Regions from separate parts of the Virgibacillus sp. W0430 genome, predicted to be linked through region 2. Evidence: a T-box and tRNA genes for the amino acid it is inferred to sense, from the RefSeq annotation. Region 2 holds a T-box; the other holds one or more tRNA genes.

What was found. A T-box is a leader RNA that pairs with one kind of tRNA and senses whether it is charged. The one in region 2 lies ahead of alaS (alanine--tRNA ligase), so its partner is inferred to be a tRNA-Ala.
Region 1: it has a tRNA-Ala gene. The T-box ahead of alaS (alanine--tRNA ligase) is inferred to sense a tRNA for this amino acid. The anticodon was not compared.

Annotation. Positions count from the first base shown of each region.
Region 1 covers NZ_JBPYCS010000001.1:171,749-177,673, forward strand. The annotation lists gene mmgD (citrate synthase) at 1-13, opposite strand, end outside; gene ACLIBH_RS00825 (glucose-6-phosphate isomerase) at 338-1,681, opposite strand; tRNA gene ACLIBH_RS00830 (tRNA-Ala) at 2,163-2,235, opposite strand; gene ACLIBH_RS00835 (phosphatase PAP2 family protein) at 2,480-3,136, shown strand; gene ACLIBH_RS00840 (DUF3021 domain-containing protein) at 3,228-3,644, opposite strand; gene ACLIBH_RS00845 (LytTR family DNA-binding domain-containing protein) at 3,644-4,096, opposite strand; gene ACLIBH_RS00850 (ABC transporter permease) at 4,122-4,868, opposite strand; gene ACLIBH_RS00855 (ABC transporter ATP-binding protein) at 4,927-5,823, opposite strand.
Region 2 covers NZ_JBPYCS010000015.1:1,612-8,545, forward strand. The annotation lists gene ruvX (Holliday junction resolvase RuvX) at 1-208, opposite strand, end outside; gene ACLIBH_RS09180 (IreB family regulatory phosphoprotein) at 210-479, opposite strand; gene alaS (alanine--tRNA ligase) at 555-3,197, opposite strand; T-box leader at 3,265-3,473, opposite strand; gene ACLIBH_RS09190 (AI-2E family transporter) at 3,518-4,582, opposite strand; gene recD2 (SF1B family DNA helicase RecD2) at 4,770-6,934, opposite strand, start outside.

The sequences.
Region 1 (5,925 bases), on a different contig from region 2:
TTTCCGCCTTCATTTAAATCCTCCTCTTTAATTCCCCTTTATTTGTCCATAAGCAAAGGATAAGAAAAACGATTTTTATTAGTAATGGAGCGTTTTTCATACGTGTTTCCTTCATAGGGAAACGAAGCTTGACAGGGTCTATTTTAAAGTGTTTCTTATAGAAAATAATATCACTTATTTCCAAATCTTTCAATTAATTAGAAAGAATTGAATCGTTTGTATTTTCAACTAACTATATGTTTGAATGCTAAAAAACCCCACGTCCAACAGGTCGTAGGATTGTTAAGTGGGGCAATGCAAATTGTGTGCTTATTTATTAATAATTGGCTGTACGTATTTAGCTTTTCTCTAATTGTGCTCTTTTTTCTTTGAATTCCGGCTTTCCTAATAAGGCGAGCATGTTTTCTTTATACGATTCAACACCTGGTTGATCAAAAGGATTTACACCAAGTAGGTATCCGCTAATTGCACATGCCTTTTTGAAAAAGAATACGAGATAGCCAAAAGTATAGGCATCTAATTGTGGCAACTCAATGACTATGTTTGGCACGTTACCTTTCTTATGTGCTAACAATGTCCCTTCAAGCGCTGTTTGATTAACTTCGTGAATTGTTTTTCCAGATACGTAATTTAAACCATCTACATTCGTACTTGAGTGTTGTATAGTAATCTCTCTATTAGGTTTTAGCACAGAAAGAATGGTTTGAAATAAATTACGCTGTCCATCTTGGATATATTGCCCTAACGAGTGAAGATCGGTTGTATTAGTTACAGAAGCAGGGAAAATCCCTTTTCCATCTTTCCCTTCACTTTCCCCGAACAGCTGCTTCCACCATTCCCCAAAAAAGTGCATTTGTGGCTCATAATTGACCAAAATCTCAATATGCTTTCCATGCTCATACAATAGATTACGAATTGCTGCATATTGATATGCTGGATTGTTTTCTAACGTCGGCTCTGCCAATTCCACCATAGCACGCTCTGCACCGCGCATTATCGTATCAATACAAATGCCAGATACTGCGATAGGTAAGCATCCGACAGCACTTAAGACGGAGTAACGACCACCAATATCATTTGGAATAATAAAAGTTTTATAGCCTTCTTGATTGGCGATTGATTTTAATGCGCCTTTTTCCCTGTCTGTTGTAACATAGATTCGCTTAGCGGCTTCTTCCTTTCCATATTTCTTTTCAATAAGCTCTTTGAAAATACGAAAAGCAATTGCTGGCTCTATTGTCGTACCGCTTTTAGAGATGACATTAATAGAAAAGTCTTTGTCTTTTAAAACGTCGATTAAATGACTCATGTAGGTAGAGCTTAAATGATGCCCGACAAAGATAATCTCGGGTCCCTGTCGTTCTTCTTTAGGCAGAAGATGTGTGAAAGTATGTGAGAGCATATCGATAGCTGCACGTGCGCCTAAGTAAGAACCGCCTACACCAATTACTAATAAAATGTCTGAGTTTGCTTGGATTTTTGCAGCGCACTTCCTGATTTGTGCAAATTCATTTCGATTATATGTCGCAGGTAAATCAACCCAACCTAGCAACGAGCTGCCACGTCCTGTTTTGTTATGTATTTGCTCATGTACTAACTGAATAGGTGTATGTAATTGTGTAAGTGTATTTTTGTCTAAAAAATCGATTGCATGCTCGTAATGAAGTGTTATATGCGTGATTTAAAACGCCTCCTTTTTAAAAAGACATTGCTATGAATTTTTTAGAAATTGTCGGTATATAAATAGATGGGGCTTTTTGATACCGCTTTCTTTGAATTAAGAGGAAAATGTATGTAAAATGCGATGCAACTCAATACTATGTAATAAGTCGATCGTTTATGATTTGAGACGAAAAATTATTTGTAGTGGAAATGTTCATATTAATGATGATTCTATCATATTGGCAATTAATATTCATACAAATGGAAAAATAATGAGAATCAGTAAGTTTTATTAAATATCGCTCGGACATTAATAGATTCTATACGGTATGTGGTTTTATCTTTTTAATGAAGTTTGCTTTCGCTTTATGCAACAAAGTAAAACCACTAATGTAAATGCATAGGAAAGTATTAGTAAAAAGGCTCCGGTCATCACTTCATGATGACCGGAGCCTTTTAGGTTATTTCGCCCGTAGTTATACGAACCGATATTTAAATAATGGAGCATACCGGGCTTGAACCGGTGACCTCTTGCGTGCCACGCAAGCACTCTCCCAACTGAGCTAATGCCCCATAAAAATAAAGACACTTATTATTATAGTCGAAATTAATATTTTATCAACTATAACAGAGAGAGTTTGTCTGGATAGATTCTATAAATTCGACTCGTTTTTAGTATAGAGTCTACTGCTATACTTGCTTCCTGCAATGTATGTAGCAATAATTTGGAAAAATTATATAGAAGTAGGATAGGATCAAGCAATGGTGTTGAATTGAAAAGTGAGTTTTATTCAACAAGAAAGTATAGGTGATAAGATTGGGGTTGCAGAAGGGAAATAAGCGTTTTTTACTTATATCGAGTGTCTTTATGTTTTTGTTTTTTATCGTTGTATTATTAACATCTGGCATGAATGGATTTTTAATTGATGAAACTATTTCTTACTGGATGACTTACAAATCGACGCCTTTTGTTACGAAGATGATGCATTACATTTCGTTGATCGGCTCAAGTGAGGTGATCTTAGTTTTTACCATAGTCGTAGGAATGATTTTTTTATGGAGACGAAACTGGCGTCATTTTAGTTTCTTCTTGACGTTGTCGGTAGGTGGGGTTGTTTTAAACTTTTTATTAAAAATGGTTATTAGCCGGGAACGCCCAGGGGAAGCTGCTCGTTACATAGAAGTGTTTAATATGCCATTCGAAATTCAATCGTATAGCTTTCCAAGTGGACACACGATGCGAGCTTCAATACTATTTTTATTTTTAATATACCTATCGATTGTATCTATTAAAAATAGCACATTTAAAATAGGAGCGTGTGTTTTACTAATTACATTGTTGCTCGTTGTTGCTGTAAGCAGGGTGTATCTAGATGCTCATTTTGCTACAGATGTGATCGGTGCAATTATTATTTCGATAGCGTGGTTTTTCTTATGTTTTTACTTTTTTAATGTACTTGAACAAAAAAGATAGCGATTTATCATCCGTTAAATAAAAACATCCTTCATTATCTGTTAAAGCTTTGAAGGACGTTTTTATTCATATATATTAAGTAGATCTAAAGTTATTTTCCTTTCTTTAGTTCATCATTTAACCGTGCTTCTAACTTTTTGAAGTAGACTGTGTAACCGAGCCAAAAGATTGTATAAATTACGATGAAAATAAAAATCGTGCTAACAATAGCTAAAACATGTAACGGAATCCACCCGATGAAAAGGGCTATAGTAAAATAACAGGTGATGGACAAGCTGAAATGGATAACTGTTTTCTTTAACGGACTCCAATCCTCGTGCTCAAAAATAAATGAAGCGAGGCCAAAGAAGATACCTAGTATAAAGCTAGCAAGCATGGATTCCCAAACAACACGAACAGACGTCTGTAAGTTATTGAGCATTGCTACTGTTAAAAAGATAAAAGTAAATATTGCTCCATACGCAATACCGAGCATGCTTCTTTTTAAAACTTCAACGGCTGTAAACATTAGCCTCTACCTCCCATTTCAAGTTTTTCTTTAATATCGGCAACATATTTTCTTGTAATGTATTCTTTGTTGCCACTGTGAAAAAAAACGCATAGGTTCCCATTAAAGGCTAACTCAAATCGTTGAATTTGATTTATATTTCCGATAACTGATTTTGAAAAACGCATAAAGTCGTGAATAATGAGTGCTTCTTCTGCTTCATATAGCTTCATTTTAATTTCCAATCGTTTTTCATTGACAACAGCAAAGACCTTCCTGTTTTCGGCGTAGATAAAATCGATTTCCTCAGGGTTAAGCAATACCGTTTGGTCTTCAAGCATACCAAAGAGACGTTGTGGTTTTCTTTTTTTAATAAGAGAAACAATATCGTCCAATTCTTGACTCCATTCATTTGCCTGAATCGTAATCGTTGTCTCTGCGTGCTTGTCGTCAATATCAATGTTAATTTTCAAACAAATCCCCCCCACGGAGCTAACGCTAGTTTTTTGCACGTCTCAAAAATTGTGGATAACAAATAATGGCGATAATAAATCCTACCATACCAAAGCCAAATAGAATGAAAGCAGCTGTCATGAAATCATTTATCTCAATTGAACCGGTCATTGCAGTAGAAAATGCTTGATGCGCCCAATATTGGGGCAGGAATTTACTAATTGTTTGTATGATTTCTGGCATCATGTCAATGGGCATCCATAGCCCGCCGATAATGGCACCGCCAAGTGCAACTATTTGTGTAATAGCAATTCCCATATTATCGGTTTTCACAATAAGTGCAAGCGCTAATCCGAATCCTGTTACTGTAAACGTTAATAAAATAGCGAGCAACAGTAATAAGAGTGGCTCATGAAGCGGAATGTCATAAACAAGCTTCCCGAACAGTAATAGTACGGCAATTTGAATTAGAACGATACACATATATGGAATCCACTTACCAAATAAGTAATGCATCGGTGAAAGGGGGGTGCTAGCGAGCCTCGCAGTGAATCCGTGATCGCGATCTTTTATAAATGTGGAAACCATTGTAATCATTATAAAAAATACAAACATTACCGTATAACCGGGTATAATGGATAGGATCATTTGTTCCTGAATTGTTTCGTCGGCTCCCGATGTAAGGATTGAAATAAATAATACGGTAAAAATAATTGGTAAAAGAAACGTCCAAAAATAAATGCCACGATCCTGCGTTATTTTTAACATCTCTATTTTAAAAATGGCAACCATTTGTATGCACTCCTTTAAATTAAATAGTGTTTAACGAACTATTCATAGTACGAACTTGCTATGTGCGAAGTGAGTTTCCAGTTAGCTTGAAAAACACATCTTCTATTCGAGGTTGGACAAGTTCAATTCTATCTAATGGCAATGCTTTTTTTCGGCACTCACCGAGTAGTTTTTCCATCGTTTGCATTGGATTTCGCGTCATTATGAGATAACCATTTTGTTTCCTTTGGAAATCGCCCAAATATTCAAATGTCATTTCGTTAATTTCTGGCCCTTGGACGAATACAGATGGAGTCGCGTATTTTTGTATCAATTCATTGACGCTTCCATTTTCTACGACTTCACCCTGATCGATAAAAGCAACCTCATCGCACACTCTTTCAATTTCTTCCATATAGTGAGTGGCATATATAATGGTAACGCCTGTCTGTTTAAGGCGGGCAATCATATCAAAAATGTATAATCTCGATTGAGGGTCAATTCCTACAGTTGGCTCATCCATAATAATTAAGGTAGGCTCATTCATTAATGCACATCCAATATTCAAACGACGTTTCATGCCGCCTGAAAAGGTTGAAACTTTATCATTTTTCCTTTCATTCAAACCGATGTAAGTTAGAATTGTATTTGCACGTTGTATTAAACGCTTTCCCTTAAGTCCGTATAAACGTCCGAAAAAACAGAGGTTTTGGAATGTTGTTACGTGTTGCTCCAAACAAACTTCTTGGGGAACATAACCGATGTTTTGCTTCATTCTTTGAGGCTTTTGTTCATTGATTGTAACCGTTCCTTTGTCTTGTTTAATAATGGATGCAATAATTTTTATTAAAGTAGACTTTCCAGCACCATTTGGGCCTGCTAGACCATAGCAACTCCCGACAGGAATCGTTAGAGAAACGTTATTTAATACGTTCTTTTTGTTATACACTTTCGTTACGTTGCATATTTGCATCATGTTATACACCTTCCTTCTTCAAGTACTTTTATTATGCCGGTTGCATAAAAATTTGTATTTGAAATGTGTATAACATGATTGGTTAGTGGGATAAGATTCAAT
Region 2 (6,934 bases):
CAACAGAACCATTCATATGTTTGGGAAGACCTATTACAACTTGCTGTACTTCGTGCTCTGCAATAATTTTCTTCATTTCTGCATCTGCAGAGCACCGATTGTTTTCATCCCATTTTATTGTCGTTATTCCTTGTGCAGTTATACCAAGTGCGTCACTAACAGCTACACCGATTGTTTTTGATCCAACATCCAATCCGAGAATTTTCATTTTATCGATCCTTATGCTGTTCATTTAGATAGAACTTTACGAGTTCTTCAATCACTTCATCTCGTTCGACTTTACGTATTAAATTACGAGCGTCTTTATAGCGTGGTATATACGCTGGGTCTCCCGATAATAAATAACCTACAATCTGATTAATTGGATTATAGCCCTTTTCTTTCAAAGCTTCATGAATCGTGGAGAGGATTTGTTTAATATCTTGATCAAAAGGTTCATCCGAAAAATTAAACTTCATCGTTTTGTCAATCGAACTCATAGTGACACCTCATTCCATGTTTTACCTTCTTTCGTTATTCTACCATGTTTGAAAAGATTATAATATCTTTTTCGCTTATCTTTCTGTTGTTTGTGAAATGTACGTTTCTACATAACTTAAGGCATCTTGAATGTTTTCAACCTTTTTCCCGCCAGCTTGTGCCATATCTGGACGACCACCGCCGCCACCGCCGCAAATTTGTGCTGCTTGCTTGATTAAATTACCAGCATGCAGTCCTTTACCCATTAAATCCTTCGTAACCCCTGCAGCTAATTGAACTTTTTTATTGTTGTCTGCAGCAAGCAATATAACTGCTGAACCTAGCTTTTGTTTTAATTCATCCACCATATTTCTGAGCTGATTCATGTCCTTTACTTGTACATGTTGTGCTAAAAACGGGATTTCATTCACTATATCCGTTTTTTCTACAAGCGTTAAAGCCTCTAATTTAGATAACTTTGTACTGTAGGATTCATTTTCCCTTTGTAGTCCTTTAATATCTTCATACATTTGTTCAATCTGAGCTGGCACATTTTCTGGTTTTGTTTTTAATAAGCGCGCAGAAGTATGAAGTATATCTTCTTTTTTCAATGTTAATTCGTAGGCTTGCTTACTAGTGCTCGCTTCAATTCTTCTAGTACCTGCTCCAATACCACTCTCCATTGTAATTTTAAACAGACCTATTTCCGATGTATTGTGAACATGACAACCGCCACAAAGCTCTATGCTGTATTCACCAATCTGAACTACGCGCACAATATCACCATATTTTTCACCAAATAATGCAGTTGCTCCCATACTTTTTGCTTGCTCCAATTGTTCCTCCACAATCGTGACCGGGATGTGTTGCCAGATCTTTTCATTTACGATTCGTTCAATTTGTAACAGCTCTTCATCTTTTACTTTCTCAAAATGAGTAAAATCAAAGCGTAGTCGATCTGGCGTTACGAGTGAACCAGCTTGAGCTATATGATCACCGAGCACATCTTTTAATGCTTGATGCAGCAAATGTGTCGCTGTATGGTTTTTCACTATTTCTGTTCGAAAAACATAATCGACAGCTGCTTTTACGTGCTCACCAACATTCAATGTTCCTTGCTTTATTTCGATATGGTGTACGTGCTGGCCATTTGGAGCTTTCTTAACATCTTTTACATAAGCAATCGCGTTTTCAGTATATAACCAACCGTTATCGGCGATTTGTCCCCCACTCTCTGCATAGAAAGGCGTTTCACGTAAATATAAATATGCTTCTTCGTCTGTTGAAACTGTACTTACAGGTGCATCATGATTAATCATTGCCTCGATCACTGTTTTAACTTCGGTTTTGTCGTAGCCTACAAATTTACTTTCAACGTTTACACTGCTTAATAAGTCATCCTGAACTTGCATAGAGTCTATAGATTTTCGAGCATCTCTAGCTCTTTCTTGTTGTTTTTTCATTTCAAGCTCAAATCCTGCTACATCGATCGTAAAACCTTGATCTTTCACATATTCTTCCGTTAACTCCTTCGGAAATCCATATGTGTCATATAGACGAAATACATCTACTCCTGAAATAACCGTATTTTGTGCTTTACTCGCTTTTTCCATAATCGTTGTCAAAATGGTTAATCCTTCATTTAATGTTGCAAGAAATCGTTCTTCTTCTACTTTAATAATTATTTCAATATGAGCGCACTGATTTATAACCTCAGGATAATAGTCCTTCATAATCGTTCCTACTGTTGATACTAACTTATACATAAACGGTTTCTCAATACCTATTTGCTTTGCAAAACGAGCAGCTCGTCGGATAAGTCTTCGTAATACATACCCCCGCCCTTCATTTGATGGGAGTGCATGATCGCCAATTGCAAAAGCAACCGTACGAATGTGATCTGCAATTACTTTATAGGCTGTATCTGTTTGCGAATCGCTTCCATATTCCATATTCGCAAATTGCTCAACCTTTTTTATAATAGGCATAAACAAATCGGTTTCAAAATTTGTATTTGTATTTTGGATTATTGATGCCATCCGTTCCAAGCCCATTCCAGTATCAATGTTTTTCTTCGGTAATGGCGTATACGTATCATCTGGGTTATGGTTAAATTGAGAAAAAACTAAGTTCCATATTTCAAGATATCGTTCATTTTCTCCACCAGGATATAGTTCCGCATCAGATGGGTCACTTCCAAACGCTTCTCCACGGTCATAAAAAATTTCTGTATTTGGACCACTTGGCCCTTCTCCTATATCCCAAAAATTTTCTTCTAATCGGATGATTCTGTGTGCCGGTATGTTTATTTCATTCAGCCATATGTTATAAGCCTCATCATCTTCCGGATGAACAGTCACTGATAAGCGGTCTGCATCAAAACCGATCCATTTCTCACTTGTTAAAAACTCCCAAGCCCATTCGATCGCTTCTCTTTTAAAGTAGTCCCCGATCGAAAAGTTTCCTAGCATTTCAAAAAAAGTATGGTGTCGAGCTGTATAGCCTACATTTTCAATATCATTTGTGCGAATTGACTTCTGGGCATTAACAATACGCGGGTTTTCTGGGATGATGGTTCCATCAAAGTATTTTTTCAAGGTCGCGACGCCACTATTAATCCATAGTAAGCTCGGATCATCTTTTGGAACTAACGATGCGCTCGGTTCCACATGATGACCCTTTTCTTTAAAAAAGTCGATAAACATTTGTCTGATTTCAGCTGACGTCAACTGTTTCATTTCCATCTCCTCCATTATTTTAACTGCTGCATTATTTTAAAAATAAAAAAATCCCCTCACTGCGTTCTGCAGGGACGAGATTACCGTGGTACCACCCTCATTATGAACAAACAACAACTGTCCATCACTTGATCATAATAACGGTTTGAAACCGATGGGTATTAACCATACTCCAGTTTAGCTTTCCATGAATCAGATTTTAGGATTTTTCTCAGCCATTGAAAATCCTTCTCTTTAAAATCAACATCATGTACTTGGAACTATCTTCGTTTTAAAACTATATAATTTTAAAGTTAGTATAGAAAACTATTAGGAAAATGTCAATTCAAGAGTCGTAAACCGATCGTATGTCGGAATACTTCTTTACAAATCATATAAATTGGTACGGCTACAATCATACCAATAATTCCACTTAACTTTGCACCTAAAAGCAAGACAAAAATAATTGTCACTGGATGTATTTTTGTAGTTCTTCCAACAATGTAAGGCGATAAAAAGTTACTTTCCACAAGTTGAATGACAAAACTGACTACAATAACAATGATTGCTAATTTCCCCGACACCGACAGAGTAATAAGTACCGCTGGGACTGTTCCGATTATAGGGCCGAAGTACGGAATAATATTTGTTAGTCCTATAATTACAGCAAGAAGTAACGCATATTTTATATTCATAAAATAAAAAACGACCCATGTCGTTACCATAACGAAAACTGCTACAATCATTTGACCTCTAATATAATTACCTAAGCTTTTATCAATTGCATGGATCATTTGCTCAATCGCTGCACGGTGCTTTGCTGGGAGGAACCTTTTTATAGTATCTTTTATTTTCAAATAATCCTTTAGAAAATAAAATACGAGGACAGGAATAACTGTCAGAACAATAATAAAATCAAAAAGCTTTGTCACGCCACCTACTAGCTTTTCCAAAATATTTTCCAGTGCCAATTCCATTCGGTAAATTAACTTATCCATTTTTTCATGTACGGTTTCTGGTAAAAAAGAAGTCGATTCGTACAACTGATAAATCAATGCCTCATACATTCGGATTACGTGAGGGAGTTGTTCATTAAGGTCTCTTACTTGATGTACGATTGCAGGATACCCAAGATATATTGAATATGCTATCCCACCAAAAAAGATAAAATAAATGAATAAAATTGCTAACGGTTTTTGAATATTCCAGTTATGTAACTTTACTACGAGTGGATAGAGCAAGTACGCAATAAAAATAGCGATAATAAAAGGAGCCGACAATTGCCAAAAAAATAAAATCAAATGTTTTAGAAATGGAAAAGTCTTACTAAACAGAAATATAAGCAAGCAAATAAAAGCAACTAAAGCTAAAATATAGAACAGACGGACTTCCTTCTTATGAAACATATTCACTCTCCTTTATTAAAAACCGTTCGATGTTATTTAACAAGGTGGAATGAAATTTCTTTTTTTCTTTTGAAATTCCGTCTGTGTAACCTCAATAGCACATTGTGAAGGCATAGCAAGCTTCCTCTGCAAGTAATGTTCATGATGAACTTAGTTTAACCAGCTTGGCGTTCGCTATTCTCAACTACTACATAAAATCATAAGGACTAATCTCATCTTCCGGATCTGTTTGTCCAGTTGTTGCTTCCTTCATATCTTTTATACGTTCCATTATTCGTTCTTTTAACGATGTATACCTTTTGTTCGTGTCCTTCGTACGAACTCCTCTTAAAAAAGCGTCCTTCATACCGCAAATAATTAACGATTGTTGGCTTCTCGTAACTGCAGTGTATAATAAGTTTTTACGAAGCATTCGATTATAAGCTGGCGTCACTGGTAAAATTACAATAGGAAATTCACTCCCTTGCGCCTTATGAATTGAAATACAGTACGCATGCATTATTTCATTGTAATCTTTTTTTTCATAGACTACTTCTTTTCCATCAAAAGATACAACTACTTGCTCTACATTTTCTTCATTCTCATCCTCTTCAAATATAGCAACAATAGTGCCAATATCACCATTAGACACTCCATCTTCAGGTCGATTTACAAGCTGAATTACTTTATCCCCTACTCTAAAAATAACATCTTTAAATTTCTTTTCTCGTCTTTGTCGAGTTTTTGGGTTTATTAATTGTTGAAGCTGCTTGTTTATCGCAAGTATACCCGCTTCCGTTCGATACATCGGCACTAACACTTGTATATCCCTCGTATTAATCCCTTTATCGAGCGCTTTTTTAAAAATATTGACGATTACATCTACAATTTGAAATTCCTTGCACGTAATAAAGCTGAAATCCTGCTTATTTTGTAACACATCAATCGTACAAGTATCATTGCGAATATGATGCGCAAGCTCAATTATTTTAGAGCCTTCTTGTTGTCGATACACTTCTTCGAGCGTAATGGAGGGCAATACATTTGTTCCTATTAAATCAGCTAACACTTGACCAGGTCCTACAGAAGGCAATTGATCCTCATCGCCTACGAGTAGTATTTGCATATGATTGGGAACGGCCTTAAATAAGGCATGGGCTAACCAAATATCGACCATAGAAAATTCGTCTACGATTAATAACTGGCCAGAAAGCGGTTCATTCTCATTTTTATCAAAGTAATCTTTCCCGTCCCAACCAAGCAGACGATGAATAGTTGTAGCAGTTATTCCAGTAGATTGCTGCAGTCGTTTTGCAGCCCTTCCTGTCGGTGCAGCCAATATAAACGGATAATCTTCTTTTTTATCGTAATCATCACGTTGAATGGATAATGAATGAATCGAAGCATAAGCATTAATTATTCCCTTCACTACTGTTGTTTTCCCTGTTCCAGGTCCACCAGTTAAAATCATTATTTTAGAATGAATTGCTTCATGAATCGCTTTAAACTGTTCCTCTCCATAACTAATTACCTCTGATTCTTCAATTCCACCAATAATTTTCATTAATTCAGCCAAGTTCGTCGTTTCCTCAACAGGATGTTGAATCAATCGTTCAAGGCTAGCCACGAATCCATCCTCTGCATAGTATAGCGATGGTAAATATGCATTGCCATTTAATAGAATTACTTTTTTTTCTTTATTTAATTCCTCTAAGCAATCGATTACCATTTGCTCGTTAAGACCAGGTGTAGAAAGTAGGTTAAATACTTGTTCTACACAGATATCGATCGGCAAATATACATGACCTTCCTGTACACTATTTTGTAATACGTATATAAAACCAGCACTTATTCTGTTTGGGTGAGTCATTGGGAGTCCATTAGCGATTGCGAGCTTATCAGCCGTATGAAAGCCAAACCCTTCAATATCAAGTACTAGCAGAAATGGATCATTTTTTATTTGCTCCAAAGCCATTTCTTTATATGTTTCATATATATTTTGAGCTAGCTTTAAACCGACCCCATATTTTGTTAAATAAATGACAACTTGTTCAAATCCTTGATTATCTTGCAACGTCTTAACTAATGATTCTCTCGATTTTTTGTTTAACTTTGGTACCGTTTTTAAGCGATCGGGATCATTCATTATTTTCTGTATCGCATTTTCTCCTAAATGCTGGACGATGTTTTGGGCGCTCTTTTTACCAATCCCAAAAAATAAATCACTGGACAAATAGTTTACTAGGCCTTCTTCAGATGTTGGTATGTAGGTTTGAAAAGAATCAATGCTATATTGAATACCAAATTTCTCATGTCGCTCAAGTGTTCCCTCAAACGTATAAACAGTGCCATCTTGTAATTTTGAAAAAAAAC